DNA from 4 places in the Exiguobacterium sp. FSL W8-0210 genome. Region 1 is predicted to be linked to each of the others. Evidence: riboswitches for the same ligand, from Rfam matches in the RefSeq annotation. Region 1 holds a riboswitch; each other region holds the start of a gene.

What was found. A riboswitch is a leader RNA that binds a small molecule or an ion and turns the genes downstream of it on or off. The one in region 1 is predicted to bind S-adenosylmethionine.
Positions count from the first base shown of each region.
Region 2: linked by a shared signal. The riboswitch ahead of mtnK (S-methyl-5-thioribose kinase) and the one ahead of MKY22_RS15725 (LLM class flavin-dependent oxidoreductase) in region 1 are both predicted to bind S-adenosylmethionine.
Region 3: linked by a shared signal. The riboswitch ahead of MKY22_RS14465 (alpha/beta hydrolase) and the one ahead of MKY22_RS15725 (LLM class flavin-dependent oxidoreductase) in region 1 are both predicted to bind S-adenosylmethionine.
Region 4: linked by a shared signal. The riboswitch ahead of MKY22_RS13470 (methionine ABC transporter ATP-binding protein) and the one ahead of MKY22_RS15725 (LLM class flavin-dependent oxidoreductase) in region 1 are both predicted to bind S-adenosylmethionine.

Region 1 covers NZ_JBBOUK010000001.1:3,029,601-3,037,746, reverse strand. The annotation lists gene MKY22_RS15765 (DEAD/DEAH box helicase) at 1-169, shown strand, start outside; gene MKY22_RS15760 (NAD(P)/FAD-dependent oxidoreductase) at 191-1,507, opposite strand; gene MKY22_RS15755 (nitroreductase family protein) at 1,584-2,219, opposite strand; gene MKY22_RS15750 (nitroreductase family protein) at 2,270-2,905, opposite strand; gene MKY22_RS15745 (MarR family winged helix-turn-helix transcriptional regulator) at 2,907-3,362, opposite strand; gene MKY22_RS15740 (YczE/YyaS/YitT family protein) at 3,517-4,182, opposite strand; gene MKY22_RS15735 (DUF817 domain-containing protein) at 4,336-5,121, shown strand; gene MKY22_RS15730 (DUF975 family protein) at 5,315-5,953, shown strand; SAM riboswitch class I at 6,064-6,169, shown strand; gene MKY22_RS15725 (LLM class flavin-dependent oxidoreductase) at 6,245-7,303, shown strand; gene MKY22_RS15720 (ATP-grasp domain-containing protein) at 7,300-8,146, shown strand, end outside.
Region 2 covers NZ_JBBOUK010000001.1:444,464-452,609, reverse strand. The annotation lists gene MKY22_RS02440 (sugar ABC transporter ATP-binding protein) at 1-1,184, opposite strand, end outside; gene MKY22_RS02435 (sugar ABC transporter substrate-binding protein) at 1,181-2,263, opposite strand; gene mtnA (S-methyl-5-thioribose-1-phosphate isomerase) at 2,275-3,324, opposite strand; gene mtnK (S-methyl-5-thioribose kinase) at 3,321-4,487, opposite strand; SAM riboswitch class I at 4,566-4,669, opposite strand; SAM riboswitch class I at 4,874-4,975, shown strand; gene MKY22_RS02420 (2,3-diketo-5-methylthiopentyl-1-phosphate enolase) at 5,046-6,236, shown strand; gene MKY22_RS02415 (2-hydroxy-3-keto-5-methylthiopentenyl-1-phosphate phosphatase) at 6,233-6,892, shown strand; gene MKY22_RS02410 (methylthioribulose 1-phosphate dehydratase) at 6,889-7,509, shown strand; gene MKY22_RS02405 (1,2-dihydroxy-3-keto-5-methylthiopentene dioxygenase) at 7,526-8,062, shown strand.
Region 3 covers NZ_JBBOUK010000001.1:2,792,765-2,800,910, reverse strand. The annotation lists gene rho (transcription termination factor Rho) at 149-1,522, shown strand; gene MKY22_RS14480 (type B 50S ribosomal protein L31) at 1,614-1,859, shown strand; gene MKY22_RS14475 (DedA family protein) at 1,895-2,545, opposite strand; gene MKY22_RS14470 (thymidine kinase) at 2,729-3,343, shown strand; gene MKY22_RS14465 (alpha/beta hydrolase) at 3,425-4,183, opposite strand; SAM riboswitch class I at 4,251-4,352, opposite strand; SAM riboswitch class I at 4,602-4,705, shown strand; gene MKY22_RS14460 (methionine ABC transporter ATP-binding protein) at 4,792-5,820, shown strand; gene MKY22_RS14455 (methionine ABC transporter permease) at 5,810-6,460, shown strand; gene MKY22_RS14450 (MetQ/NlpA family ABC transporter substrate-binding protein) at 6,480-7,298, shown strand; gene MKY22_RS14445 (M20 family metallopeptidase) at 7,321-8,146, shown strand, end outside.
Region 4 covers NZ_JBBOUK010000001.1:2,580,857-2,589,002, reverse strand. The annotation lists gene MKY22_RS13490 (CAP domain-containing protein) at 1-498, shown strand, start outside; gene MKY22_RS13485 (GNAT family N-acetyltransferase) at 585-1,082, shown strand; gene MKY22_RS13480 (MetQ/NlpA family ABC transporter substrate-binding protein) at 1,138-1,953, opposite strand; gene MKY22_RS13475 (methionine ABC transporter permease) at 1,981-2,646, opposite strand; gene MKY22_RS13470 (methionine ABC transporter ATP-binding protein) at 2,636-3,649, opposite strand; SAM riboswitch class I at 3,734-3,839, opposite strand; gene MKY22_RS13465 (aminotransferase class I/II-fold pyridoxal phosphate-dependent enzyme) at 3,902-5,089, opposite strand; gene MKY22_RS13460 (alpha-glucosidase) at 5,238-6,848, shown strand; gene MKY22_RS13455 (MBL fold metallo-hydrolase) at 6,910-7,638, opposite strand; gene MKY22_RS13450 (SMP-30/gluconolactonase/LRE family protein) at 7,765-8,146, opposite strand, start outside.

The DNA.
Region 1 (8,146 bases):
TGCGAAGATTGAAGGCGTCACAGCAGACGACATCGGCATCATCTCGATTCAGGATACGTTGACGTATGTCGATATCCTCAACGGGAAAGGTCCGCTTGTCCTCCGGGCGATGAAGACGACGAAGGTCAAAGGGAAACAATTGAAAGTGTACGAAGCATTCAAGAAATAAGACAAGCCGGTCATTCTCCGCTTAAGCGAAGAGGGACCGGCTGTTTTGCGTCAAGGCATGTCCAAGATGGAGTCCGCTAGCAGCTGCTTGGGCAAGCGAGTGTGTGGCACCGGAACAATCCCCGATCGCATAGACACCGGGACATGTCGTCTCAAACGTCTCTGACGTCTCAAGCATCGGTGCGTAAAACTTGCCATCTAATCCGTAAAGCAACGTATCTCCCGGAAGTTCCACTTCAAGGAGTTGCTCAAGGCGCTCTAAAAACCCTTCTAAGACGAGCAGGTCTTCTGTAGGCACTTCTGCATGCAAATTACCGGGGGACGCGGTTAGGGAAGGGACAATGGTGTTACGACTCAGTTGATCGTTTGCCGTCGCTCGCGATGCTCGGAAATCACTGAGTCGCTGAACGAGGATGCGATCACCACCTTGGTTGATTCCGCCAATGATGCGTGCGGCATACGCATTCGCTTTCGCTAGCGTCGAAAAATAACGCGGGAGAAATAGTGTAAAGTTCAGATTCGTCGAGCCATCTGCCGTCTCGTGGACGTTTTGGCCGTCCGGCATGACGAGTCCTTCTTGATATTTGCGGATGATCCGTCCGCGCGGATTCATGCAATAGGTGACGGCTTGACCGTAAGGCGAGTCGTAACCGAGCTTCGTCTCGAACGTCTCCTGTAACAATGTCCGAAATAGCGCCTCATCCGTCTCGATTCGCACCCCGAGATCAAGTCGAGTCCGCTGTGGGGTGACACCAAGCGTCGCTAACTTTTGCAACGTAAAGTCTGCACCTGAACGACCTGTCGCGAACACAATCCGTTGACTGACGAAGATCTCGTCCGCTGTTTTGATCGTAAACGGCTCTGATTTCGTGATCTGCTCGATTGTCGTTTCGAACCGGGCATCGAGACGTGGTAATAAGGCGTCCTCAAACGCCGTGAAGACAGCAGCTGTCCGTACTGTGCCTAAATGACGGACGGTCGTCTCGACCGAATGTAGACCGGCGCGACGGGCACGAGACGCTACAGTAGAGGAATGCGTCGAGTAGGTCTCAACTGTACCTCCACCATATGTACATAAAAGATCATCGACTTCTTGGAACAGTCGTCGTGTCGTCTCTTCACCGATTTTTGAGACGAGTTCCCCGCCGAATCCTGTCGCATAATTGAACTTTCCTTCTGATTTGCCAAGCCCTGCGAATCCAAGATACGCATCTTCTGTCGTTCGTTCACGGATTGGTTTTCCGGCATCGAGCAGTAAGACGCGTTGCCCGTCTTCAACAAGCTGATGGGCGAGGAAAATTCCTGCCACACCGGCTCCGATAATCGTCACATCATACATTACTGACGCCTCCTTTTCTTTGAGTATATAAAAAAGCCGGATTCCTATGAAAGGAATCCGGACTGAGTGAGATCGCTTATTTCCACTCTGCGATGTCAGCGATTGGTAGACGAACCGATGGGTATCCTGCGTCCACGGCTTTACCGATTGAAAGCAACATGACTGGGAGGTAACGCTCTTTTTCAAGACCGAATGCTTCTGCGATTTGGTCTTTTTCGTAACCACCGATTGGGTTTGTATCGTAACCGTGTGCACGAGCGACGAGCATCAATTGCATTGAAACGAGACCTGAGTCGATCAAGATGCTATCACGTAATGTTTCAACGTCTTCTGGACGGTAGAAACCTTTGATGGCTGGTACTTGGCGATCACGTACTTCTTGTGGCATAAGACCTTTTTCAACAGCCATGTCGTAGATTGTCTCGATGCTGTCGACCGCGTTCATGTCACCGAAGACAGCGATGACAGCAGAAGATGTCTCGACTTGAACTTGGTTGAATTTTGCGAGTGGTGCGAGTGTCGCTTTACCTTCTTCGCTATCGATGACGAGGAAACGCCATGGTTGCATGTTAACTGAAGATGGAGCAAGTGTTGCTTCTTCAAGGATTTGTGTCATTTCTTCTTTTGAAATTTTTACGTTCGTGTCGTAGTTACGAATCGAGCGACGTCCTTTAACGATTTCCATGAAGTCCGTTGTTGTTTGAGTAGTCATAATTATTCAATCTCCCTTGTGTGTTTTCTCTTTTTTATAGTGTGAAAAACTTATTTCCAGTCTGCGATGTCGTTGATCGGTAGGCGAACCGATGGGTATCCTGCGTCAACTGCTTTACCAATCGATAGCAACATGACTGGTACATAGCGCTCTTTTTCAAGACCGAATGCTTCCGCGATTTGATCTTTCTCGTAACCACCGATTGGGTTTGTATCATAACCGTGTGCACGAGCGACGAGCATCAATTGCATCGAGACGAGACCCGAGTCAATCAAGATGCTGTCTTTCAAGTCGTTTGCTGATACGCTGCTGTACATCCCTTGGATCGCTGGTACTTGGCGATCGCGTACTTCTTGTGGCATGAGCCCTTTTGCGACAGCTGTATCGTAGATGTTCTCGAGTTGATCAACAGCGTTCATGTCACCGAAGACGGCGATGACAGCAGAAGATGTTTCGACTTGGACTTGGTTGAATTTCGCGAGTGGTGCAAGTGTCGCTTTGCCTTCTTCGCTATCGATGACGAGGAAACGCCATGGTTGCATGTTGACAGAAGAAGGTGCGAGTGTTGCTTCTTCAAGAATTTGTGTCATTTCTTCTTTTGAGATCTTCACGTCTGTATCGTAGTTACGAATCGAACGGCGTCCTTTGACGATTTCCATGAAGTCTGTTTGAGTTTGCGTTGCCATATTAAAGCGACTCCTCTTTTAATTTAGGTAATGTTTCGGCGTTCGCTTCGATGCGTTGAATCATCTCAGCTAACGTCCGTTGTTCTTCAGCAGAGAATCCTTCGAGTAAGTTCTCGAGGAACTCCTCTTTTTGTTCGCGTAATCGTGCAATGCGCGTCGCCCCTTGTTCCGTTAAGGAAACAAGAATCACCCGATTGTCAGCGGCTGAACGCTCGCGAGCAATCATCCCTGTCGATTCCAGGTGTTTGAGGTGACGGGTCACCGCCGCGTGATCGACATTGACGCGTTTTTGCAATTCTTTTTGACTGATCGTTTGATCGACTTGTAGTTGAGCAAGTAGGTCCATTCGCGTCTGACTGAAACCATCCGTACAGAGATCGAATTTTTGAGCAATCGTCTTATTGACGGAGACGAGTGCATAGATCAAACGTCCTTTTTCGGTGCAGGAAATACTCAATCCATCACATCCTTCCCTTCGTTCGAAGAAACCTTTGACGTATCAAAGATTGATATGTAAACGAATATAACGTGTTTATTTTGATGACGCAACTTATCTGCTTCTGACATAAAAAAAGATATCATTCACGCGGAATGATATCGAGTCAGGCGACTTAGCTAATTTGGCGTTCAGACGCTGGAAGTCCTTTTGCATCAATTGCTGCAATGATCCGGCGGAAATAGAACAACCAAAATTGCAGGAACGGTCCGATCAGGAAAATCGAGAGGATCGTACCGAAGAAAACAGGTCCTCCAAGCAACCAACCGATGCCGCATGCCGTGACTTCCATGATCGTCCGCATCAGACGAATTGACGTTCCGAAGCGCTCTGCAAGTGTCAGCGTCAACCCATCACGTGGACCGGCCCCGTATCCAATAGCGACATACAGACCAGCGCCCATCCCAATGATGAAGATACCGAAAATCAGCCAGAGCGTATTCAACCAGATCGACTCAAAAGAAGGTAAGAGATGAGAACCAAGAACAAGATTCATGAAGACACCGACGAAAATCGCGTTGACGAGCGTTCCGATTTGCGGTGTGACGCGGTCTAACGCGTACTTCACGAAAACGAGTAATAGACCGACAAGCAAGATGATCGTTCCGACGGATAGCGGCGTCTTCTTTTGGAGACCAAGATGTAATACATCCCACGTCGAGACACCGAGTTCAGCCGTGATCATCATCGATGAGCCGAGAGCGAGTAAAAATAAACCGAGTAGGAAGAGTCCCCACTTTAACGTAGCGCGTAATAACCAGGAAGCACGATGACGCGTCATGTCTAACACCTCATTTCTTAAAAATAATTGATTCGTTAACTGTATCATGAGGAAAGTAGAAGAAGAAAGACGAAATTTTCCGTTTTTTCCATCTTAAGAAGGAGGGGAAGGTCGAAAGAGAAACGTATACTGAAGAAAAAAGGAGATGACAGGATGAAAGCGATCCGGCACCTGATTCGTTTTACATACATAGAAGCCATCTGTTGTGTCTTTCCCGTCATGATTTTCGCAGCGCTTGCTCTTTCACGTTATCTTCCTGCTGAACCGATCGCGCGATACGATCTCCTGTTGCTATGGTGTCTTCTCGTCCAAATCGTCTTACTTGTCACGCGTTATGAAACGCTGGAAGAGTTCAAACTGATCTTACTCTTTCACGTGATTGGTCTAGCACTTGAACTGTTCAAGGTGAACGTTGGGTCTTGGAGTTATCCGGAACAGGCTCTAACGAAAGTGGCTGGTGTTCCCTTGTATGCAGGATTCATGTATGCAAGTGTCGCAAGTTATGTCTGTCAAGCGTTCCGAAGATTTCATTTACGCTTCACAGCATTTCCACCGCCTTGGCTTGCGATCAGCGTCGGCAGTCTCGTCTATCTCAACTTCTTCACCCACCATTGGATCTTCGATGCACGCTGGCTATTGATGGTCCTCGTCGTCCTTGTCTTCTATAAGTCATGGGTTCATTTTACGATCGAGCAGACGATCTACCGGATGCCGCTCGTCCTATCCTTTTTACTGATTGCCTTTTTCATTTGGATCGCGGAGAACATCGTGACGTTCTTTAAAGGCTGGGTCTATCCGCATCAGGAAGGAGGCTGGGCAGTCGTTGATCTTGGAAAATTGTCTTCTTGGTTCCTGCTTGTGATCATCACGGTTTTGATCGTCATCGTCGCGAAATACAAGCGTCAGGATCCGGCTGTGGAGATATATCAGCGTACATAGACGAAAAACATGACATTTCGTTTGCGATGAAGCGCTTCGATGTTCAACGTTCGTTCTAACATGTGGACGACAACTTGAGCGTGCTTGGCTCAACCAGCAACGAGACGGGAAATTATTGAAAAAAGAGTGAAACATTAGAAATTTTAAGCCGTAGAGTAAGGTGAGAACTTATTTTTCAAGGAGGACCTTACTCATGTCATCTCAATTAAAGAAAGCAGCGAAGGAGTCGCTCAGCGGTCGTTGGGGATTTGCAGTCCTAGCTTTTCTGCTGTTTAGTATTATTCAGGGTGTTCCTAATTTATTTGGATCGGATATCGATGAGCCGTCTAGTAGTATAGATCTCGTTGTATCATTGGTGTCGATTTTATTGATTCCAGTAGGAGTCGGTTGGACATGGATTGCCATGTCGATTGCTCGTGGCGAAGAAACGAAAGTGACGGATTTGTTTGAGCCATATGGTATGTTCCTGAAAGTGGTGGGGCTGGCCATTGTTCAGTTCATCTTTATCGCGCTCTGGACGTTACTCTTAATCATCCCTGGTATCATCAAGTCATTCTCTTACTTGTTGACGTTCTACATCCTTCGGGATGAACCATCGATCGGTATTCTCGAGGCCATCACACGCTCACGGCAACTCATGGATGGACACAAGATGGAAGCATTCTTGCTCTTCTTATCGTTTATCGGTTGGGCGTTGCTTGTCATTGTTACGCTTGGTCTTGCTGTCCTATGGGTCGGACCATACTTCAGTGTCACGCTTGCCAAATTCTACGATCGTATTCGTGGGGAGCAAGCGCCAGAGCAGACATCAGATTTCGTCGCACCATACTAATTCCGAATCCCGACATCACGTCGGGATTTTTCTTTAGGGATAAATCCGATAGGAAAAGACGGTTTAATGGTTGCTTTAGTTCAATGAATTCTGTACGATGAATGCAATACATCTTATCTAGAGAAGTCGAGGGACTGGCCCGAAGACACTTCAGCAACCCCGCCGCTATGGCGGAAGGTGCTACTTCCAGGAAGGGATACCTTCTGAAGATAAGAGCGGACAGGACAAGATACCGTCGCTCTTTTCGAACTTCGAAAAGAGCGTTTTTTTTATCATAAGGGGGACGATGGAGTGGAGTATGGTTTTTGGTTACCGATTTTTGGGGGATGGCTACGTAACGTCGAGGATGAACAGATGCCAGCAACATTCGATTATGCGAAACAAGTCGCACAAACAGCTGAACGCATCGGCTTCTCGACGACGTTGATTGCGGAATTGAACTTGAACGATATCAAAGGCATCAAGGAACCGAGTCTTGAGGCATGGACAACGGCAGCGGCGATTGCTGCAACAACAGAACGCCTTGAGATCATGACAGCGGTTCGTCCCGGGTTCCATAATCCAGCGACGACGGCGAAGATGGCGGCAAACATCGATCAGTTGAGTGGAGGGCGATTTACGCTCAATGTCGTCTCAGCCTGGTGGGCAGAAGAAGCAAAACAATACAACGGTATTTTTACTGCACATGATGAGCGCTATGCCCGGACGGAAGAGTTCGTCACGGTCATGAAAGGACTATGGGCAGATGCGTCACCGTACAGCTTCTTCGGTCATCACTACACGATCGAACAGGCAGAACTCCATCCGAAACCTGTCCAGCGTCCGGGAATTAAGCTCTACGCTGGTGGAGAAAGTGAAGCCGGAAAACGGACGATCGTCGAACATTGTGATGCCTACGTCATGCATGGAGGCACTGTTGAAGAAGTAGCTCATAAAATCAATGACATGAAAATACGCCGGGAAGCGACGGGACACGCACCGCTTGAGAGCTTCGGTCTTGCTGCCTACATCATTTGTCGGGATACGGAAGAAGAAGCGCTTCTTGAGTGGCAACGCATCACGGACGTCAAGGAAGACAGCGCCGGTTATGCCGGTTATCAAGATTTCATCAGTAAATCGCAACTGGAACAACAGGTCGAGCGAAATGATTATTCCGTTTCGAACCGTGGTCTGCGACCGAACTTGATCGGAACACCAGAACAGATTGCCGAACGGATTCTAGCGTTCGAAGCCGTTGGTGTCACGTTACTCTTGTTACAATTCTCACCACAACTTGAAGAAATGGAACGCTTTGCTTGTGACGTAATGCCACTGGTCGAAGCGAAACGAAAGGTAGGTCAACAATCATGACGAAAATTCATATTCTCCACGAAAACCAAGAATGGACGGATCATCTCATCAAACGTCTCGAAGAACTCAAGTTGCCGTACGAGCAGTGGCACTTAAATGAAGGAATCGTACCGTTAGATGAACTGCCGCCAGAAGGTGTCTTTTACAGTCGTATGAGTGCGTCTTCGCATACGCGGGGGCATCGTTACGCGCCGGAGTTGACGGAAGGGGTCCTCGCTTGGTTAGAAGAGCATGACCGGACCGTCTTTAACGGAACGCGTGCGCTTCGTCTTGAAGTCAGCAAAGTCAATCAATACACGGCGTTGCGGAAGGCTGGGATTCGTGTACCGAAGACGACGGCTGCCGTCGGACGCGATCAAATCGTACAAGCAGCAAAAGAGATCGGTGTTTCGTCATTCATCACGAAACACAACCGTGCAGGGAAAGGTCTCGGCGTCCAGTTATTCCATTCGATTGAAGCACTTGAAGCTTATCTCGACGGTCCGACATTCGACGAACCAGTCGATGGCATCACGTTGATTCAAGAGTATATTCAAGCACCAGAACCGTACATCACACGTTGTGAGTTCGTAGGTGGAAAGTTGGTCTACGCGGTTCGAGTCGATACATCAGAAGGTTTTGAGCTTTGCCCAGCGGATGCATGTGTGATCGACGACTTGTTCTGCCCAGTTGGTGAAGAAGCGCCACAAACACCGATGAAGTTCCAAATCGTTGAAGGCTTCGATGACCCGATCATCCAAAAGTATGAAGCATTCCTCCAAGCGAACCAAATCGCGGTCGCAGGCATCGAGTTCATTAAGGATGCGTCAGGTACGATCTATACGTATGACGTCAATACGAATA
Region 2 (8,146 bases), 2.6 Mb from region 1:
TTCACGTCTGCCACTTTAATGCCCAGCTCCTTGACCCATTGCGATGCCTGATCTGCTTCTTTGCGACGATCCATCAGCCCCCAGCGGTTGACGAAATCATGAGCTGCCGCTGCTGTTAGGTTTTCTGCGACAGAATCGGCAACAAGAATTCCTTCTTTTCGTCGTTCTTCTGGAACGAGACCGATTCCCGCTTGAATCGCAGCTTGTGGATTGCGAAGGCGATGGGCTTTTCCACCTATCCGAACCTCCCCTTCCTGAAACGGGCGATCACCGAACAATGCTTTGCATAATTCCGTTTTACCGGCACCGACAAGACCCGCGATACCAACGACTTCACCTGCTTGAACCGTCAAGGAGATATCGTGGACGTCCGCATTCGTAGCACTCTCGACGGTCAATACGTTCGTTGCATTTACCCGTGACGTTTTCGCAACAGACGTAAGCTGACGCCCGAGCATCTGCTCAACGACAGCTTCCTTCGTGATGTCTGTCAAAAGATGTCGTGAGATGAGTTGACCGTCGCGCATGACCGAGATGGAGTCGCAAATCTCATATAGTTCCTGTAAACGATGCGAGATGAAGATGATCCCAAGCCCTCGTTCGGCTAAACGACGCACGACTGAAAAGAGATGGCTTGTTTCCGCCTGACTGAGAGGTGCCGTTGGTTCATCTAAAATCAAAAAACGGCGTTCTTGGACGAGGGCGCGAGCAATCAGTACGAGTTGCTTTTCAGCAAGCCGCAACTCCTCGACACGTGTCTTGACGGAAATATCCGCCTGTAATGTCGCTAACGCTTCCTTGGCACGCTGTATGTAACGGCGTTGGGATACGAAGCCAGTCATCGTTCCGTCCGTCAACAGATCGAGACAGATATTCTCAGCGACCGTCAAATACGGGACAAGCGCCACATCGACCTCTTGTTGGACAAGGTCGATTCCAATCTGTTTCGCGTCACGTGGTGATGTGATGGACAACTCCTTCCCGTCGAGACAGATCGTTCCTTCGTCCGCCGTTTCCGCTCCGAATAAGACTTTCATCAACGTCGACTTACCGGCACCATTCGCACCGACAAGCGCGTGGATTTCACCGGATTTCACTTCAAACGAGACTTGTTTTAAGGCTTGCACTCCTGGAAACGCCAGTGAAATCCCGGTCATCTTCAAGTGATGATTGGTAGACGTCATTGTTTTTTATGGACGTCACGCAACCGGTCCATCCACGGTTCATTGAATTTGTCCGATGTACTCCATCCTTTGATGATCGTATCGAGATTGTACATCGTCGTATCCTGCTTCAACGCCTTCTGCTCCACGAGTTTCGCGTCGAGATCAAAGCTGTCTGGTGTCTTCTCGCCAGCGATTTTCTTAGCCAGTAATCGCATGTCCGTTTGTCCAATCAAGAATGGATCCACCGCACTCGTCGAGACCCAGTTACTGCCTTTTTCACGCATCAGGTTGATATCCTGATTCGAGACATCGATCGAGATTAGCGGGATTTCTTGACGTTTATTATCCTTGAGCGATTTGTAAGCCCCTTTTGCGACTTCGTCCCACGCTCCCCAAACCGCATCGATGCTTCCTTTCGGATATTTCGCGAGAATCGCATTCATCTTCGTTGCAATATCCCCTTGGACATCTTGGAAGTTTGTCGGTCCAACCGTCTCAAGCGTTTTGATCTTACCGTCTGCTTCGTACGTCTTATAGATTTCCTGACGACGATCGAGCGGGGCAAAACCTGGTCCGAACCAAAGTTTGATGACACGGACCGGCTTTTTGTCCGTCACCTTCGTCACTTCATCAAGCGATAGCTTCGCGAGTTGATGATCGTTTTGGAATGTTTCCGTCACACCTTTTAACGCCGTTCCTTTTTTCTTCGTGACCGTATCGAACGTCACGACCTTCAGCCCTTTGTCGACCGCTGGTTTAATCATGTCATAGGCGTAGTCTTCCTTACCATGCGAGATGATGAGCCCATCATAATCTTGCTGAATCGCTTGCGCGACAAGCTCCTTGAACTTGACGTCGTTACCTTCCGAAATGAACGTGCTGACTTTAAAGCCAAGCGCTTCGCCTTCACTTCGTGCGCCATCAAGGAATTGTTTCGTATGATCATCCGATGCTAGGTTGCGGATGACGGCGATCTTGACGTCCGATTGAACCCCTTTTGGTACATCCTTGACGACCTTCGTCGTCGTGGCTTCTCCATTCGCACAAGCCGCTAGTAACAGTGCCGGTGCTAGGACGGCGTAAGCTAGTTTCTTCATGACATATCTCCTTATCCGAGGGGTTGAAGCCCTGTTAATTGTTCAATCGTTTCTTCATTCGGTTGCGTGATGACACCAAGTTCGGTGATGATGCCCGTGATGAATGTGTGTGGTGTGACATCAAACGCCGGATTGAAGACAGCGACGCCTTCCGGTGCTGTCGCGACACCTTGGACAGTCGTCACTTCTTGCGGATCACGTTCTTCGATTTCGATCGCGTCTCCGGAAACGAGCGAGAAGTCGAACGTCGAGAGCGGTGCTGCGACGTAAAACGGAATACCAAAAGCTTGCGCGAGCAATGCCAATTGGAACGTCCCAATTTTATTCGCGGTATCTCCGTTTCGTGTAATGCGGTCGGCACCGACGATGATCGCATCGATCTGTTTTTCTTTCAGCGTATGGGCGACCATGTTGTCCGTAATTAACGTGACATCGATGCCGGCACGTTGTAGCTCCCATGTCGTCAGTCGTGCTCCCTGCAGTAATGGTCGCGTCTCACTCGCAAAAACAGATAATTCAATGCCGCGTTCTTTTGCGATATAGAACGGCGCAAGTGCTGTTCCATAAGCAGCGGTCGCAATCGATCCAGCATTACAGATCGTTAGGATCCGGTTGCCTGACTGGAACAATTCCAGTGCATGAATCCCGATTTGACGTGACGTCTGCGCATCCTGGTCGTATAAGGCAATCGTCCGCTGCTCGAGCCGTTCGCGGATCTCTTCTACCGACGTCCCGTCTTGAATGATTGGATTCAATTGATCAAGGACATTTCGTAAGTTAACAGCCGTCGGTCGTGTCGCGAGTAACGTCGCTGATGTCTCAAGCAAAATCTGCTTATAGATCGACAGTTCTGCTTCAAACCGGTACGCCTCTTGAACGAGTACGAATCCGCCAAATAAACTGATCGCAGGCGCCCCTCGGACGCGCAGTTGTTTAATCGCTTCGACCGCTTGTGCAAGATCGGTAATGACTTCATAGTGTTCTTCCTGCGGTAGACGTGTCTGATCGAGAATCGTCAAGACACGGTCTTCATAACGAATACTTTGAACGAATGTACTCATCGGCTAAGTTCCTCCGTTACGTCGAAGTTTCGTAAATCATCAAATGTCCGGCACTCGGTCCGACGTTTGATTAACGCCGATCCTAAACGTAAAGCATGTTGTTTTCGTTCTAGTCGTTCCGTCATAGAACTAATCGTTTCTAAATCAGCGACCGGTGCGAGTCCGATCGTCCGACGAATCAGTTCGCAACCGGCAAAGCCGAGTGCATCCTGTAGAATCGTGCTCAGTACATCGTCGACGAGTCCCGATGTCCGGAATGGTTCGACGGCTTCGCGTTCCCATAAGGCGCGGAACGTCGAAGCGAACGTCAGCCAGAACGTATCGATGTCGCGAATCCGGGCATCACGAAGTGCTGAATAATCCGGGTATGCTGCAAAGAATAAGTGGGCGATGAACTGTCCGACATCGAATCCGAATGGACCATAAAAGGCGAATTCTGGATCGATGACTTTCGTTTCCGTTGCCGAAGCAAAGATGCTTCCTGTATGTAGATCGCCGTGTAGCAACGCATCTCCTTTTGTGATGAAAAGCGCTTCGAGTTTTGCGACTTCGCGTTTCAACTCATCGTCCGCCCACAGACGTGCCACCTCTTCTTCAAGCCCGGCTTCAATCTCGTTCGTCTCCGCGTCATGGAACGGATCCGTGAAGATTAATTTTTCCGTGATGTCGCACAAGTCCGGATTGTAGTACGTTCGGGCGACACGTTTTTTTTCAACCGGACCAAGCGCAAAGTCCGATGTATGGAATAAAGTCCGAGCGAGATAAGAACCAATATGTTCCGCAAGCAACGGATACTGTTCACCTGCGAGTAAACCGCTTCGAACGATTGTCAGATGTGAAAGATCTTCCATGACCGTATACGCCTCGTCGTGACTAGCATGAAAGACACGCGGTACGAACGGCACGGCATGCCGGGCGAATTCACGGAGTGCGGATTGCTCGATCCACGCCCGCTCGAGTGATAGTGGCCAGCTCTCACCGACGACTTTCGCGTACGGGAGTGCTTGTTTTAGAATCAAGCGATGTTCGCCTTCTCGAATCCGAAAGACGAGGTTGAGGTTCCCGTCGCCAATCTCTTCTGCTTCGACGGCTCCATCGCCGATCAGTCCTAATGTCCGAACACGATCAATCGCGTCCTGTTCTGTGAATGCTTTATATGTCATCTCAGTTTCCCCCTATGTGATACACGAAAAAGCGCCTCTTTTCGTCATCGAAAAGAGGCGCAGGAAAGTCACTGCGTCCTCTTATCTCTCAGACGAAACGTCTGTTGGATGTAGCACCGTGCCAAGTGGTCGGTTGCTGCGGCGTCATCGGGCCAATTCCCTCTGCCAACTCGCGATAAGAGTCGTATGTAGTTGTCGTGTGTGATATTGATTTGAATCTTACGCAATCGACTTCCTCGCTGTCAAATCGAAATCAAGCAGAAACGGACATCATTTTTAAGTCATCTATAGAAAGAGTATTTTCAAAAAAATAAATTTTCTAAAAAAGTTTGACAAGTCACGATTCTCATGTAAAAATTGCAATTAGATTTCACAATTTCATCCAATTCTTATCAAGAGCAGACGGAGGGACAAGCCCTACGATGTCGCAGCAACCGACCTTTTGGCACGGTGCTAATTCTTGCAGCTACTAAGCTGACAGATAAGAGTCCACGTTCGAATCATTCATGGTCTCTTGTCGCTGACGAGAGACCATTTTTTTGTTGAAGGAGGAAAGACATGGCTTATATCACTGCTACTTATCAATTGACTGCCCGTGATCGACTCGAGCAACGCGCTGAACAACTCGCGCTTGGTCTGACAGTCGGTTCTTGGACGGAACTGAATCATCTCGAACAACAACAACTCGCCTCGTTCAAAGGGGAAGTCGTACATACCGAAGAGCGCGATGGTAAAGGCTATATCACGATTCGTTACCCGGAACACAATGTATCGCGCGACTTTTCTGCGATTCTGACGACCGTCTTCGGGAAACTCTCACTCGACGGTGAAATCAAATTAACGGAATTGCTACTACCCGATACATTTACGTCGGACTTTCCAGGTGCGAAATTCGGGATCGAAGGGGTCCGTTCCTTGATCGGTGTCGAAGATCGCCCATTATTAATGAGCATCTTCAAAGGAGTCATCGGACGCGATTTATCGTTCCTTCGTGATCAACTCGAAGGACAACTCGCTGGTGGGATTGATCTCGTCAAAGACGATGAGATCCTATACGACAATCCGTTGACACCGACGATTGACCGGGCACGGATCGGACGTGAGGTCATCGATGCTCACTTCCAACGGACCGGTAAACGTGCGTTATATGCGATCACACTCAGTGGTCCCGTCTTTACGCTCAAGGATCAAGCCAAGCGATTGATTGATGCTGGAGCGACTGCTTTCTTGCTGAATACCTTCACATACGGACTCGACGTCTTACGCGAACTGGCGAGTGATCCGGAAATCAACGTTCCGATCTTCAATCATCCGGCATATAGCGGTGCGTTGATTGCTAGCCCGAATCACGGAGTCGCAGCTCCTGTCTTACTCGGCACTTTACCGCGTGCTGCTGGAGCAGACTTGACGCTATTCCCGTCTCCTTACGGCAATGTCGCTTTGCCAAAGGATGTCGCTCGTGGTATCGCGGTCGAAGCGACCCGTCTTGGTCAGACGAAATCGATCTTCCCGGTTCCTTCAGCCGGTATTCATCCTGGACTCGTCGCTCAACTCGTACGGGACTTCGGGATCGATTCCGTCATCAACGCTGGCGGCGGCGTACATGGTCATCCGCAAGGTGCTGCGGCTGGTGTCATCGCTTTCCGTCAGGCACTCGATGCGGCACTCGCAAATGAATCCCTATCGACGGCAGCATCGCGTCATGAAGAATTACGAATCGCCCTCGACGCTTGGGGGATCAAGTCATGACCGTACGGATTCTTTGTGACTTCGACGGTACTGTGACGACGCAAGATAACATCATCGCACTCATGCAGGCATTTGCGCCAGCGAGTGACTTCGAACCGTTGAAACACGGCGTACTCGACCGGACGTTATCGATTCAGAGTGGTGTCGGGCAAATGTTCGCACTTCTGCCGTCTGACGGAAAAACAGCCTATCTTGACTTTTTGTTGGAGCGTGCGGTCATTCGCGACGGATTTTCGGAGTTACTGCAGTACAGTCGTCGTCAAGGCATCGATTTTTCGATCGTCAGCGGTGGAATGGACTTTTTCGTCGAACCAATCTTAGCGCCATTCCTCGACCAAGAACAGATTTACTGTAACGTCGCCGATTTCAGTGGTCCATTCGTCCATATCGATTGGCCAAACGCCTGCGATGCCCATTGCACGAACGGGTGCGGCTGTTGTAAAACGTCCGTTGCCCGGACACTACGTAAAGACGGTGACGTCATCATCGTCATCGGTGACTCGGTGACGGACTTCGAACTCGCAAAACAAGCGGATCGTGTCTATGCCCGTGATTATCTGATCACGTTGTGTGAAGAGAATGATATCGCCTATACACCTTTTGAGACGTTCCACGATATCGTTCATGATTTAACACGAGCGGAGGTGACAACATGACATTCATGCGACGGTATGAAGAGCTACGCGCCATCAAACAAGAGCTTGCGGCGCGCGATTGGTTCCCTGGTACGAGTGGTAACCTCGCCATTCGGACGTCTGCTATTCCGATTGAATTTCTTGTGACAGCAAGCGGGAAAGATAAGCGACAGACGACTCCTGACGACTTCGTTCATGTCGATGCGACCGGTCAATTGATCGGTGAGCAATCCGGGCGTCCTTCCGCTGAGACATTACTCCATGTCAAAGTGTTCAATCGAACGGACGCCGGTTGTTCCCTGCATGTCCATACGATTGCGAACAATGTGATTTCGGAACTCTATGGCGATCAAGGCAGTATCACCTTTTCCGGTCAAGAAATCATCAAGGCACTCGGACACTGGGAAGAGGATGCGACGGTCACGGTACCGATCATTCCGAATCATGCGGACATTCCGACGCTTGCCGCTGCTTTTGCACCTCATGTCACAGCAGACAGTGGTGCTGTCCTGATCCGCAATCACGGGATCACGGTCTGGGCACCGACCGCCTTTGAAGCAAAGAAACACCTCGAAGCCTTCGAGTTTTTATTCAATTACACGTTGACGTTGCAATCATGCCGTCAATCCACTCATTAAAAGGAGGAATCATCTCATGGCAACAGTCTTATTCCAAGAAACAAACACACGGTATACGGATCAAACGGAAGTCGCTGACTTCCTCGCGTCACGCGGCGTTCTTTACGAACAGTGGGACGTTTCGAAACTTCCAGCGCCTCTCGTTGAAAACTTCACACTGACGGATGCAGACAAACAAACGATTCTCGATACGTTCGCTCCAGAAATCAAAGACGTATCAGAACGTCGTGGGTATCAGACAGCTGACATCATCTCACTTTCGGATACGACACCGAACCTTGATGAGTTGCTCGTCAACTTCCAGAAAGAACATCACCATACGGATGATGAAGTTCGTTTCATCGTCAGCGGTCATGGCGTCTTCGCGATCAAAGACGAAGAAGTCGGCTACTATAACATCGAACTCAATCCTGGTGATTTGATTTCCGTTCCTGTTAACACACGCCACTACTTTACGCTTCAAGACGATCGTAAAGTCGTTGCTGTTCGGATCTTCGTCACGACAGACGGCTGGGTTCCGATTTATGAAAACGAGACGTCAACGGTCTCTTAAGAACGATATAATCGCTGATTTCCTTTATGTGAAGGAAATCAGCGCTTTTCTTATCGCACAAACATATCACTACATTGACACGTA
Region 3 (8,146 bases), 240 kb from region 1:
TATTACAAAGTAAGAAACGCAAAGGATTGTTGACGACGAATTTAAAAAAATATGATACCTTTAGTTCACGAAAGAAATTACATACCTCCTGATGTATGTATGGAAGTATGCTGAATGCAGTTGAATTTATAAAGAATAGGTGAAAAACATGCCAACAACTGATAAAAAAGATAAACCTGAACGTTCCTATACTTTGGCTCAATTGAGCCAGCTGACATTAAAAGAATTATATGAAATCGCAAAGACGAAGAATGTCCCGCAATATCGGGAAGCCCGTAAGCGTGAGTTGATGTTCAAGATTCTAAAAGCACAGGCGGAATCAACAGGTCTTTATTTCCTCGAAGGGGTACTTGAAGTCATCCCTGGTAATCCACAAATGCAAAACGATGGTGGCTTCGGCTTCCTTCGCCCTATCAATTATTCCCAATCCTCTGAAGATATCTATATCGCCGCTTCTCAAATCCGACGCTTCAATCTACGTAATGGTGATGTCGTCACAGGTAAAGTACGCCCACCGAAGGAAAACGAACGTTTCCAAGGGTTACTTAGTGTGGAAGCCGTCAACGGCGAAGCACCGGATACAGCGCGTAACCGTTTGTTCTTCCCGGCGCTGACACCGATCTATCCGGATCGTTTAATGCGTCTTGAGACAGAGCCGCGTCATTTATCGGTTCGTGTCATGGATATGATTGCACCAGTTGGGTTTGGACAACGCGGTTTGATCGTCGCACCACCAAAAGCAGGGAAGACGTCACTCCTCAAAGAAATCGCAAACTCGATTCAAGAGAATCATCCGGATGTCGAGCTGATCATTCTATTGATCGATGAGCGACCAGAGGAAGTAACTGACATCGAGCGTTCAGTTCCGGGAGCAGACGTCGTCAGTTCAACGTTCGACGAAACACCGGACAACCATGTGCGGATTTCTGAACTTGTCCTTGAACGGGCGATGCGACTTGTCGAACATAAAAAAGATGTCGTCATCTTGATGGATTCGATCACGCGTTTGACTCGTGCGTATAACTTAACAGTGCCGCAAAGCGGACGGACGCTTTCAGGGGGGATTGACCCAGCAGCGTTCCACAAACCAAAACGGTTCTTTGGTGCGGCGCGAAACATCGAACATGGTGGCAGTTTGACAATTCTTGCGACGGCACTCGTCGAGACGGGATCCCGCATGGATGACGTCATCTATGAGGAATTCAAAGGAACAGGAAACATGGAGCTACATCTCGATCGTAAGCTGTCGGAACGCCGAATCTTCCCAGCAATCGACATTCGCAAATCAGGTACGCGGAAGGAAGAACTCTTGCTTCCGAAAGAGCAACTCGATGCGCTCTGGACGATTCGTCGGACGATGAACGAGTCGAACGAGTTCGTCGATACGTTCCTGCGTAAGATTCGCGACACGAAAAATAATGAAGAATTTTTTGCTGAACTTGAGAAAGAAAAGAAGAAGACGGTCCGACGTGCACCTGCTAAACCGCGTACCGTCAAGAAGGAAGCAACGACGGAAAAATAACTATTGCGACGCGTAAAAAAATCGTTTAGTATAGGAAGGTAACTTACTCTGGCTCAGCAAATGGACCAGGGCGGAAGGAGAGAAATCAACCATGAAACAAGGAATTCACCCTAACTACAACAAAGTAGTATTTATGGATTCAACGACTGAGTACAAATTCTTAAGCGGTTCTACTCGTTCTTCGAACGAAACGATCACTTGGGAAGATGGTAACGAGTACCCACTCATCCGTGTGGATGTGTCTTCAGACTCGCACCCATTCTACACAGGTCGTCAAAAGTTCAACGCGGCAGATGGTCGTGTCGATCGCTTCAACAAAAAATACGGCCGCAAGTAATTACTTGCCGGTTCTTAAAAAACAGCCTGCCTCCATTACGGAAGCAGGCTGTTTTTGTATAGGCTGTATTGCGAACGGTACGTAAGGTACGTCTTTAAGACGAACGAGAAAGCAATCCCGCCGACGATCCCGATCAAGTACGGCATGGCATCTGGATGTGCCAAGATGTAGTCGACGACTTTATGGAACGAGATATGACGACCAACAAAGTAGCCGGCGCCCAAGAACACACTGACCCAAATCAAAGCACCTGTATACGCGTAACTCGCAAAAATGCGAAACGGCATTTTTGAAACACCTGCAAAAAAAGCAGAGAGTTGGCGAAGACCAGGTATGTAGTAACCGATGATCAAGACCGATTTGCCGTAACGACGAAATCCGGCTTCAGCGGAGAGAATGTGTTTTTCTGAGATGCGCATCTTTGGTCCGACGCGATGCAACAGGGGCATGCCGAGTTTTAAGCCCAGCACGTAGCTAATCGTCATTCCGATGCAACTGCCAGCGTAAGCGGCAAGAATCGTACCGAACAGCGGTAGATTGCCTTGATGCATCCAAAAACCGGACAGGACGAGCAAGGTCTCATCAGGAACCGGCAATCCCACGATACCACCTGCGAGAAGGACGGAAAGACCAAGGGCGCCATATTGGTGCAGAATGTCATGTAAGAGATGATGAATCGGGGACACCTTCTTTCGCGAGAATCTTCTTCTTTAGTGTACAGGAAATGGATGAAGGTTGGAATGAAAGGACAAAAATTCTAGGTAAAGAAAAAATGAATTTTGATTTCCGGAAGTCAACCCTTTTTCTCAATACCGTTTCGAGCTATACTCGTTAAAGTGACTATTTTTAGAGGACGGTGTCGGACGATGATGCATGTAATAAATCAGTACGGCTGGATCGAAGTAATTTGTGGTAGTATGTTTTCCGGGAAATCGGAAGAGTTGATTCGTCGTGTCAGACGGGCACAGTACGGCAAACTGCCCGTTCAAGTATTCAAGCCGGCAATCGACGACCGGTACCATGAAGAGCATGTCGTCTCTCACATCGGAAATTCCGTCGTGGCGATTCCAATGGCGACGAGTCGTGATCTCTATGCAGCAGTAGCGGAAGAAACACAAATTGTCGGAATTGATGAAGTTCAATTCTTTGATGATGAGATCGTTCAAGTCATCGAAGCACTTGCGCAAGACGGAAAACGCGTCATTTGTGCAGGACTCGATCAGGATTTCCGGGCAGAGCCATTTGGCAAGATGCCGGAATTACTGGCGCGCGCAGAATTTGTGACGAAACTTCAGGCGATCTGTCTCTCATGTGGCGATCCGGCTTCCCGGACACAACGTTTGATTGATGGAAAACCAGCGAACTATGATGATCCGATCATTTTAGTCGGCGCTTCAGAATCGTATGAGCCACGGTGCCGCCACTGCCATGAAGTGCCAGGAAAGCCGAAGCCGCTCCAAACGATGCAACACCAAAAAGGATAAACAAAAAAGACGAACCGATGATGGTCGTCCTTTGATGTAACAGCTGTTCGCTTCTAAGTGAAGACGAATAGCTGTTTTTTTTTATCCCGTTTCCTGTGAGAAACGACTCGAGCGTTCGATGAAACGAATCGTCTCACGCACGATCAAATCCTGATCATGATCGAGGGTCGCGACGTGGTACGAGTTGAGGAGACAGTAGATTCGTTTATCATTCGTCCCGATGTGCTGGTGCAGATAATCCGAGCTCGACGGCGGAACGACGTGATCGGTCGCCGAGTAGAGAATCAATGTCGGCAGGAGAATGGATCCGAGGCGTCCTTTTGTCTCATCCATTAGACGGACGAGTTCGAACGCACAACGGCTCGGAACGAGGTCATAAATGATTTCGAAGGCTGCTCGCTTAATGTCCGGTGCCCCTTCCGGTAAGTACTGTGGACCGTCCTCGAACGAAAGTGCTTCATAGGATGGAACGGAGAGTGCGGCATTGATCGTAATGATGCCGGCAAACGGAATGCCGTCAGCAGCGAGCGACAACGCAAGCGTCGCACCCATCGATTGACCGATGACGAAGACTTGATCGCATGTTTCTTGTAAACGTTCATAGCCGTCTTGCAGGCTTTGCTTCCAACATCGAGCAGTCGATTGTTCAAACTCGCGGACGTTCGTTCCATGTCCACGTAAGCGCGGGGCATAGACGGTAAAACCTTCGGCAGCAAATGCCTCACCGACGTCCCGGACACTCTGCGGAGTGGCGTTAAAACCATGACAGATTAGAATGCCGATCGGTCCACCTTGAAGATAAAATGCTTCAGCACCAGTCAATACAGGATAGTTCATCATTACTATTTTTCCTCCATTCATGAAAAAAACTCGTCGACGTCACTGCTTGGACGCCCACGAGTTTTTCACCGTATCATCCAAAGCCGCGCTTTGCTGGTCGGAGCACCTTACAGATTGCAGGTTGCCGTGAAGTCATAGAGCCAGGTCTCTCGTTCACTCTTGATAAATATCATATTGGAATTGTCGGATTAATCATTGAAACGATGGTAGCACGACCGAAAATGACTTGTCAAATCGTTCTTGACGAATCATGATCCGTTCAGTAAGCTAACTCATAACTTGTTCATCCATCGATATGCGCCAAATGGATTATTTTTGAAAAGTTGGTTGACTTTTAAAGGTTCGACCCGTAATGTAAAAATTAGTTTTACGACATAAGCAACAACACAACAACACACATACGAATTTCATACCGCAATACTTATCCAGAGAGGTGGAGGGACTGGCCCTACGAAACCTCGGCAACAGACTCATTATGAGCACTGTGCCAATTCCATCAGACAGATGTCTGAGAGATGAGTGGAGTGGATTCTGCCACTGTGCGGATCCAGGTCTCTTCTTGTTTCTCAAGAAGGGACCTTTTTTGTTGAATGAAGGGGGAAAACGGAATGATTGCATTTCATCAAGTCAAAAAAACGTACGTCACGAAAGATCAGACGATTGCAGCGCTCGACGGTGTCGACCTGACGATCGAAAAAGGTGAAATCTTTGGGGTCATCGGTTTTAGCGGTGCCGGAAAAAGTTCACTGCTCCGCTGCGTCAATCTGTTAGAACGACCGACGTCAGGAACGGTGACGGTCGATGGGGAAGATTTAACGCAACTGTCTCCGAAAAAGTTACGCCAAGCAAAACAACGGATCGGGATGATCTTTCAGCACTTCAATCTGTTGAATGCGAACACGGTCTTTACGAATGTCGCGAAACCACTCGTTCTCGCAGGCGTCAAGAAAGACGAAATTCGCCGCCGGGTGACGGAGTTACTCGAATTCGTCGATCTCGCGGACAAAGCAGATCATTATCCGGATCAATTGTCGGGTGGGCAGAAACAGCGCGTTGGTATCGCCCGGGCACTCGCGACGCAACCTTCCGTCCTTTTATGTGACGAAGCGACGTCAGCACTTGATCCCCAGACGACACATCATATTCTTCAGTTATTAAAACGGATCAATGCCGAGTACGGGATCACGATTCTCTTGATTACCCACGAGATGGGCGTCATCCGGGAGATTTGCGACCGGGTCGCCGTCATTGAAGCTGGAAAGTTGATCGAGTCAGGAACGGTCTTTGATGTCTTTTCAAACCCGCAGACTGAGACAGCGAAAAATTTCGTTCGCTCCGTCATGCATGACGAGATTCCAGCGTCGATTCGTCAGTTGATCGAGTCCCGGAATGCGAATCCAATCTATAAGATTCACTTCCTTGGACATCACACCGGACAACCACTCTTATCGCAAGTCGCAAAACGCTTCGACGTCGATGTCAATATCCTGCACGGTAGCATCACGGAGTTGCAGGATACGCCGTTCGGCACATTACTCGTTGAACTGATCGGTGAGACGACAGAAGTGAAACGAGCGTTACACTACATCGATCAGGCGCAGGTAACCGTTGAGGAGGTGCTCGCTGATGCTAGTTAACTACAGTGATATCTGGACAGCATTCTTGCAGACGATGACGATGGTATCCGTTTCGCTCTTGTTCTCGACCTTGATCGGCTTACCACTCGGTATCCTGCTTGTCGTCACGCGAAAAGGAGCGTTACTTGAAAATGTTCCGTTGTTCACGTTCTTCAACAGTATCGTCAATATTTTCCGCTCGATTCCGTTCATCATCTTACTCGTCGCGATCATCCCGTTGACGCGCTTGATCGTTCAGACATCGATCGGAACAGAAGCCGCAATCGTTCCGCTCGTCTTTTACGCTGCACCGTACATGGCGCGTCTGATCGAGAGTTCTTTACTCGAAGTCGATAAAGGCGTTCTTGAAGCAGCAGAAGCGATGGGCGCGACACCGTTTCAAACGATTTTCCGCTTCCTCCTACCGGAAGCACTCGGTTCACTCATCCTGAACTTAACGATCGCGACGGTCGGCTTGATCGGGGCGTCGGCGATGGCAGGCGCCATCGGTGGTGGCGGTTTGGGTGACTTAGCAATTACTTACGGCTATCAACGGTTTGATACGAAAGTCATGATCATCACGGTCGGGATTCTCGTCATCTTAGTCCAAGGCTTACAGACGACAGGCAACATCGTCGCACGAAAAATCAGAAGACATTAATCAAGGGAGCGATTCAGCCATGAAAAAAGCAGTAGCAATTGGAGCAACACTCACGACGATTTTATTTGCCGGGTGCGCAGCATCAGGAGAAGACGAAAAGACGATCAAGCTCGGTGTCAGCGGTTCAGACACACAAGTTTGGGATTATGTCGCGAAAAAAGCAGAGAAGGAAGGCATCAAAATCGAACTCGTCAAGTTCTCCGATTATGTCCAGCCGAACATGGCACTGGCTGAGGGTGAGATCGACGCCAATGCCTTCCAGACGATTTCCTACTTCAACGCTTTCAAGAAAGAACATAACTTGAAGCTATCGCCGATTGCGACGACTGTCATCGCACCGATGGGGATCTACTCGGATAAATACAAGGATGTCAAAGACATTCCAACTGGCGGAAAAATCGCTGTTCCGAACGAAGCGACGAACATGGGACGCGCCCTCTTGTTACTGCAAGAAGCAGGTCTGATCAAGCTACCGGACGACTTCGATGGCAACGGTTCGGTCGATAAGATCGTCGAGAATCCGAAAAAGCTGAAAATCGTTCCGATCGTCGCTGGACAAACGCCACGCGTCTTACCGGACGTCGCGGCATCAATCATCAACAATGGTATCGCCGTTGACGCTGGCTTCAACCCGATCAAGGACTCAATCGTTCATGAGAACGAGACAGCAAAACCATACATCAACATCATCGCAACACGAACAGAAGACAAGAACAAAAAAGAACTGAAAAAAATCGCATCGCTGTATCAACAAAAAGATGTCGCGGCCTTCATCAAAAAAGAATACAAAGGCAGTACGATCCCGACGTTCGTTCCACTGAGCGATATCGGCGAATAATTTCAAAAGGAGAGTGGACAGTATGACGACACCAGTACGCACGACATGGGTAGAGACGATTGAACAGGACATCGAACAAAAACGAGAATCGTATCTTGAGACAAGTCACCGAATTCATGCAACGCCGGAAATCGGGAACGAGGAATTCTTTGCTTCGCGGCTCCATGCGGAGCGTCTAACAGCGGAAGGTTTTACAGTAGAACTCGGCGTCGCGGGGCACGATACCGCGTTCTTCGCGAAGAAATCGAGCGACCGACCAGGCGCAACGATTGCCTTTCTTGCTGAATACGATGCGTTGCCGGGTATTGGTCACGCGTGCGGTCATAATATCATCGGCACGACGAGCGTCGCAGCGGCGATCGCGCTCAGTAAAGTGCTCGATGAAGTCGGCGGGAGTGTCGTTGTCCTTGGAACACCAGCCGAGGAAGGTGGACCGAACGGTAGTGCGAAAGGCAGTTTCGTCAAACATCAGTTACTGGAAGGGATCGATGCGGCCTTGATGGTCCACCCGTCGGGACAAACACGGATCACGGGTTCTTCCCTTGCGGTCGATCCACTCGACTTTGCCTTTACGGGTCGTCCGGCACACGCAGCGGCGTCACCGGAAGAAGGCATCAACGCCCTCGACGCTGTCATTCAACTCTTCAACGGAATCAATGCCTTACGTCAGCAGTTACCAGACGATGTCCGGATCCACGGGATCATCACGCATGGAGGCGATGCGCCGAACATCATCCCGGAATACGCAAGAGCACGTTTCTTCATCCGGGCAACGACACGGGAACGATTAAATGCCGTCACGGAAAAAGTCAAAGCCGTCGCCCAAGGCGCGGCACTCGCGACTGGGG
Region 4 (8,146 bases), 450 kb from region 1:
GTGACATATTTCTTCGATCAACATGACGGCAATAAAGTCAAAGCGACGCTTGCGATTCCAAAAGACGTCGAATCGAAGAAAGAGGGCTTCTACGGTACTGCGTCGAATGCGTTACGAACGACAGATGAGAAACTGATGCTTCGGTTGATGAACTGGGAACGAGCCGACTATAAATTAAATCCGTTAGCACCGTACACAGCACTGAAGCCGGTCACACGAGGTCACAGCGAAAACATGGCGAAGAATAATTTCTTCTCGCATACGGATCCACAAGGTCGTGACCCGTTCGATCGAATGGAACAAGGCGGTATCAAGTTCATGGGAGCCGGTGAGAATCTCTCAATGGGCTATCCGAACGTCTTTGCTGCGCATTGGGGCTTGATGAACTCGAAAGGACACCGCGATAACATCCTTCAAAAGAGCTTCAAGCAGGCAGATGTCGGTGTAGCATTCCGAGATGATTCACCGTACTTCACGATTAATTTCCGAACACCTTAATAGAAGAATGGAGGACGATATCGCTCGATGTCGTCCTCTTTTTCATGGAACGGTTTGTACTATACTACAGGCAGGGGGTGGAGCAGTTGAAAATACGTCAATTGACGGTTGATGATGCAACTCGTTACAAAGCACTGCGGTTAGAAGCCTTACGAAACCATCCTGAGGCATTCGGCTCTGATTATGAAGCAGAAAAAGATCGACCCATCGAACGGTACGCAACTCGTCTTGAAAGCGAACAGTCGATGACGTTTGGTGCGTTTCATGAAAATGAACTCGTCGGTGTCGTCACTATCGTCTGCCTGGGGCCGGTCAAAATGCGACATCGAGCGAATTTGTTTGCGATGTACGTCACGCCAAGCGCCCGAAAACAACAGGTCGGACGACAACTCGTAGAAGAGGCATTATGTACATTAAAGCAGCATCCTGTGATTGAGCAAGTCCATCTCTCGGTCGTCCGGACGAATGAAGCTGCTAAAGCGTTGTATCGATCACTTGGTTTTGAATCATACGCGATCGAACCACGGGCGCTGAAAGTCGATGATACCTATCATGATGAAGAGCTGATGTGGTATCGGTTCTAACACAAAACAACCGGATTTCAAAGAGATTGTCTCTTTGGAATCCGGTTGTTTTTTATCAGTTTGCCCATTCAGGCTTGCTGAAGCCTTTGAATGATTTTTCGATGACTGTGTTGAACGCATCCGATTCGACAGCTGCCTTCAAATCTTTTGCGACTTGTGAGTCCGCATCTTTCGTTTGGACAGCGACGAGGTTCCGGTACTTCTCGTCCATTGTCTCGAGCGCTAACGCATCGAGTAAATCGAATTTCGCAGCCAAAGCGAAGTTCCCTGGAACGGCTGAGATATCGACGCTTTCGACGGCGCGTGGTAGTTGAGCCGCCTCGAGTGGTTTAATGACGAGTTTCTTCGGATTCTTAACGATATCTTTCTCTGAAACAGTCAGTGGATCAACATCTGGCTTCAGTTCAATCCAGCCTTGTTCCGCAAGTAAGTTCAACGCCCGCGCTTGGTTCGTCGGATCATTCGGCGTCGCGACTTCAGCACCCGTCTTGACGTCGTCAAGTGTCTTCGCCGTCTTACTATATAGTCCCATCGGTGCCGTCGGAACGGTGATGAGTCCTTTTAGGTCGAGATTTTTTTCTTTAGAGAATGTCTTCAGGTAAATCGAGTGTTGGAATAAGTTAGCGTCGATATTGCCGCTACCGAGCGCGATGTTCGGTTGGATATAATCACTGAACTCGACGATTTCGACTTTGTAGCCTTGCTTTTCAAGTTGTGGTTGAATCGCTTGTTTGACCATATCGCTATAAGGACCGCTTGTCGCCCCGATCTTGATCGTCTTGTCTTTTTCATCAGCGCTGCTGTCTCCACATCCTGCGAGGACTCCTGCACCGAGTAAGGCTGTTGCTAAAAAGGCGTATCGTTTTTTCATGATTCCACTCTCCCTTTGTATGTATGATTAGCGTTTATCTGTTTTTCGCGCCAGTTGATTCCCAAGTGCTTGAATGCTTTGGACGATGACGATGAGGACGACGATCGTCACGATCATGATGAGATTATCGTAGCGATAGTAACCGAAACGGATCGCGAGGTCACCGACACCTCCGCCGCCGACGATCCCAGCCATTGCCGAGAAGCCGATCAAACTGATCGTCGTTAGCGTGATGCCCTGAATGATGCCAGGGAGTGCTTCTGGTAAAAGGATACTGACGATGATCCGTAATGGTTTCGCACCGCACGCTTCCGCTGCTTCGATCAAACCAGGTGGAATCTCACGCAGTGATGTTTCGACGAGTCGTGCGAGAAACGGAATCGCTGCGACACTGAGGCTGACGGATGCTGCTGTCGGACCAATCGTATTATCAAGCAAAAATTTCGTTAATGGAATGAGGGCAACAAGCAAGATGATGAACGGCAAGGACCGGACGATGTTGACGACGAAGTCAAGGACACGTCGGATGGCAATGTTTTGAAAGAATAAACCGCGGTCGGTGACGAACAAGAGAATCCCGAGCGGAATCCCGACGACCAATGCGAAGGCAAGTGAAATTCCGACCATCCACGCCGTCTCACCGAGCGCCTTCAAGAGCTCAGGTAACATCGTTTGAATACGATCAAGCCACATCCTGAATCACCTCGAGTGTATGAAGTTCCGTCGCGAGCCAGTCGAGGGCAGGTGCGATTTGATCGGAGGATCCCGTCAAGCTGACGATTAGGACACCAAAAGCGACGTCTTGGATGTAATCGACTTTTCCGTGCAGGATGCTGACCGAGATATCGTATCGACGGATGGCTTCCGACAACGTACTTTCACCGGTCTTCTCGCCCGTGAACTGTAGGCGGATGATCTTTCCCGGTGTCGCTTGCAAGATGCGTTCCGGTAGCTCGATCTGGAGTGCCGTGTCGACGTAATGTTGTGTCACCGGATGTTTGGCTTGACTGAACAAATCGTATGTAGAGGCAACTTCGACGACTTCCCCTTGAGACATGACCGCGACACGATGGCAAATCTGTTTGACGACATCGATCTCATGCGTGATGAGGACGATCGTCAATCCGAGTCGTTCATTCAAATCTTTCAACAAATCTAAAATCTGCAGCGTCGTGACCGGATCAAGGGCAGAGGTCGCTTCGTCACATAACAAGACGGTTGGATCATTCGCGAGTGCCCGGGCAATCCCGACGCGCTGTTTCTGTCCGCCGCTCAACTGACTCGGGAAGTTCGTCTCAAATCCTTCAAGTCCGACGAGCGAGATGAGTTCGCGAATTCGCTCCGGGAAATCTGCTCGTTTGACGCCAGCGGCCTTGAGCGCAAAAGCGATGTTATCCGCGACGTTGCGCGACTGAATCAATTGGAAATGCTGAAAGATCATTCCTGTCCGCAAGCGAAGTTGACGCAAATCTGCTTTTGACATCCCGCCGAGCGAGACACCGTCGACCTTGACGGTTCCCTGTGTCGGATGCTCAAGCCCATTGATTAGGCGAAGCAACGTACTTTTACCGGCACCGGATTCACCGATGATCCCAAAGATTTCTCCTTTTTGGATCGTCAAATCGACATCCCGTAATGCAAAAATCGGGGTCCGGTCTCGAACGAACCGTTTTGTAATGTGTTTGAATTCAATCATCCGCTCATCTCCTCATACAAAAAAAGTCGCTTTTTCCTAGTAGCAGAGCAACCAGAAAAAAGCGACGAAAGTGTAAGATTTCGTAACTTATCTCTCAGAATGAAAATCATTCTGTAGGATGTGGCACCGTTCCTTACAGGTGGTTGCCGGACGTCGTTGGGCCTAATCCCTCGGTCGCTCTCGATAAGTAGTTATGCTGTTGGGATTTACTTTAACGGAAATGATTCCCATCTGTCAAATGTTTTTTCAGAATTATTCCGCAACAGGTGTCCGGAACAGGTTGAGCGTTCCGATTCGATCGACGGCTTCTTCTAGACGTTCGACGTCAGCAATCAAGCTGATCCGTACGTAGCCTTCACCGTATTCGCCGAAGAAGGATCCAGGGGTTACAGCGACGTGTGCTTCGTCAAGCAGGTGATCGGTGAAGCTTTGGGACGTGTATCCTTCAGGCACCGGAAGCCAGACGAAGAAGGAACCGCCCGGTCGTGGTCCGCTCCAACCGATTGCATCGAGTTTAGCGAACAAGGCATTACGTCGTGTTTCGTATAAGCTACTTAACTCACGGACACATGTCTGGTCACTCGTCAGGGCAACGGTCGCTGCATGTTGGATCGGTGTGAAGGCACTGACGTAGAGATGTTCCTGATACGTCTCGATGCTTGAGATGACGGACGGATTTCCGATCGCGAAAGCGATTCGGAAGCCAGACATGTTGAAGCGTTTCGAGAGTGAGAACAACTCGATTCCGACCTCCTTCGCCCCTTCCGTCTGCAAGAAGCTTCGTGTGGGACCATCAAAGCTGATGCCGCCGTAGGCTAAATCATGGACGACACAAATATCATGGGCATCCGCGAAGGCAACGGTCTGTTCGAAGGCTTCTGCTGTCGCTGTCGCACCTGTCGGATTACTCGGGTAATTGAGGAACAACATCCGGGCGCGCTCGACATCTGTCGTATCAAGTAAATCGTAATCCGGCAGGAAGTTATTTTTCTCAAGCAATGGAAGTGTAATCGGGTAAGCACCAGCAAGTGCTGCTCCAGACAGGTAATCCGGGTACCCCGGATCCGGGACGATGACACCTTCTCCAGGATTGACGATCGTTTGTGGTAAGGCGACGATTCCGGCTTTACTACCGAGAAGAATTGCGACCTCGGTTGCCGGATCGATCGTGACGCCGAATTCGTTCGCATAAAAGCTCGCGACGGCTTGCTTTAGAAAATCATGTCCACGAAATGGTGGATATTGAAGGTTTGTTGGCTCATCGATCGCCTGTTTCAAGGCGTCGAGAATATGTACGGGCGTCGTTTGATCGGGTGTTCCTTGACCAAGGGTAATGACATCATGTCCGGCAGCTTTCACAGCACCGATCCGGTTCGCAAGTTCAGCGAAAACGGGAGCAGGAAGCCGATCGATGGCGATGGATGGAGCGAAATGTTTCATGGATGTGTGCCTCCTTCGTAGTATTGTCGTCAAGGATAACGAATATTCAGTCAAAAGAAAAGAACTTTTTTGAAATTCAAAAAAATCGTCCAATAAACAGGTACAGATATGTGGAGCGGGAATAGAGAGTAGGGAGAGGAGTGAGGAGATGAAGCGAGCTAGCTGGAAAGAAGCAGTCGTCTATCAAGTCTATTGGCGCAGTTTTAAGGATTCGAATGGGGACGGCATCGGTGATTTGCGAGGTGTCATCGACAAGCTAGATTACATCGCATCGCTTGGTGTCGATATCGTCTGGTTAAATCCATGTTACCGTTCTCCAGACATCGATAATGGCTATGATATTGCCGATTATTACACGATCATGGACAAGGCGGGGACGATGGGCGATCTACAAGAGTTGATCACAGCGGCTCACGGACGCGGCTTAAAGATAATTCTTGATTTGGTCGTCAATCATACGAGTGACCAGCATGACTGGTTCCGTCAGTCGCGGGACCGAATCCACGACAAGGATGATTGGTACATCTGGAAAGATGGAACGAAAGAGACGCCCCCGAACAATTGGCGGTCTTACTTTGCGCCGAACCCGTGGACGTGGAGTGAAGAGCGCGAACAATATTATTTCCATTCCTTTGCGAAAGAACAACCGGACTTAAACTGGGAACAACCGGCTGTCCGGCAAGCGATCTACGACATGATGAACTGGTGGATCGCTCAAGGGATTGACGGTTTCCGGATGGACGTCATCAACTTGATCAAAAAACGTTCGCTTGAGGATGTCGTCAATCCGTTTAATCTATCGTATCTCGGGAATCAACCAGGTGTGCACGACTTCCTTCAGGAAATGCATGCGAACGTCCTTGCCGGGAAAGACTTGTTTACAGTTGGTGAGATTCCGTTCGTCGGTCCAGAAGACGGTCTGTTATATGTCAGTGAAGAACGTGAAGAACTTCGAACGCTGTTTCACTTCGAAATCGCGGACGACATGGAGGCGATGGACCTTTTACGATTCAAGGAAATTCAGAAACGATGGTATGACGTCTTATACCCATTAGGTGTCAATTCACAGTTTCTCAACAACCACGATCATACGCGACAAGTGACCCGCTTCGGCAGTGAACGATACCGAGTCGAGAGTGCGAAACTACTCGGTTTGATGTTGCATACATTACCTGGCATTCCATACGTGTATCAAGGAGAAGAGATTGGGATGACGGGGATTCGCTTCTCGGATCCGTCGCTCTATCAAGACGTCGCCTTTCAAAATCGATACGCGGAGCGCGTCGCTGGCGGCGAGGATCCGGAGGTCGTACTCTCGTCAATGCAGTTACTCGCACGCGATAACTCCCGCACGCCGATGCAGTGGGACGGTACGCACGCGGCAGGCTTTACGAGTGGGAAACCGTGGTTAGCGGTCAATCCGAATTACACGGACATCAATGTCGCGCAAGCAGAAGCCGATCCATCATCCGTCCTTGCCTTTTACCGAGCATTGATTCAGATGCGAAAGGATCATCCAATCATGGTCTATGGTACGTATCGCGACTTAGCTCTTCATGATCCGTATCTCTACATCTATGAGCGGGAACTAGAGGGAGAAGTGTGGCGGATCGTTCTCAACGTGCATGACGAACCGATGCAAACTGCCTTCGTTTTATCGCAAGATAAGTTGCTTGTGTCGAACTATCCAGATGTCTCGGATGAACTACGTCCTTATGAAGCACGTGTATATCGATATGCTGTTACAGAACAGAATTGAACTACTGGACGAAAAAACATCCGCGACGTGTCAGGAACGCGTACGGATGTTTTTTCGTGTGTTATTTGAAAGGTGACGATTTTTTCGTCTGTAAGACGTGCGTGAATCGATCGACGGCTTGGCGCATCTCGTAACTTGGTCCAAGGATGAGGGGACCATGTCCGACGGCAAGAATATCCGGAGACAGTTCCGTTAATTGATCAGCGGAGCGAAGAGCAACGTCCGGATCCCATGTCGCAAGTGCTGGGAACGGAAATTGCCAACGGACGTCACCGGAGACAGCGAGTCCCCCTTGTGTCTGAAAGGCATCTCCGGCGATCAGCATCCGACTACCTTCATGCCAAAGAGAAATCGAACCAGGTGTATGACCTGGCGAAGCGATGACGCTGAGGCTACCGACTTGTTGACCACTTTCGAGCAATCGATCTGGACGTGTTTTGATGTTTTTCGGAATACCGCCTTTTAAAGGGGTCGTTTCGCCTTCGCGTAGCGTCTCGTCCCCACTGAGCAATGCGGCATCACGGTAACTGATGCAGACTTGAGCGAGAGGAAAGGCATTCGCAAGGAAATCGAGCGAGCCGACATGATCGGCATGTGCGTGTGTCAGGATAATTGCGCCGAGCGGTTTTTCTTGCTTTCGAATATAGTGATAAAGCGCCTTTGCGTTGATTCCGAGTCCGGCGTCAATCAATGTCAAACTGTCTGCTTCTTCAAACAGGTAGCAATTGACCGGGAAAAAGGATGGGGTCGTCTGCAATTGGTGTAAACGTTCGATGATCGTGACACGCATCGGCTTCACTCCTTCAAAAAGTAAATAGACTTCTTCTTTAGTATCGTCTGTTTTTGAATAGGCGTCTAGACGGATTATGTGTAAAAAGAGGCACCATCTATTACTAGATGATCCCTCCCTTGCTAATTATTCAAATGTCACCGCGAAGACAGCACCGGCATGTGGTGCATCATCTCCGTTGGCAGCTGTTGTGACGAGTAAGCGATCTTCGTAAAAAATCGGACATGTCGGATTCGAGACAGGGAAGTCGACATGATCCAGTTTTTCGCCCGTCGTGAGATTCCAACGTGTAATACATGATCCGGCGTAATGTGCGATCCAAGCATGACCTTCAGCATCCTTCGTCATACCATCCGGGAATCCTTCTTCCTCTTCGAGATCAACGGCGACGCGTTTATTCGAAAGTGGGGCATCGGGAGCGTAGTCGAAGGCATAGACTTTTTTCGTTGGTGTATCGATATGATAGAGCGTCTTGCCATCTTCTGACCAGACGAGTCCATTGGAGTTC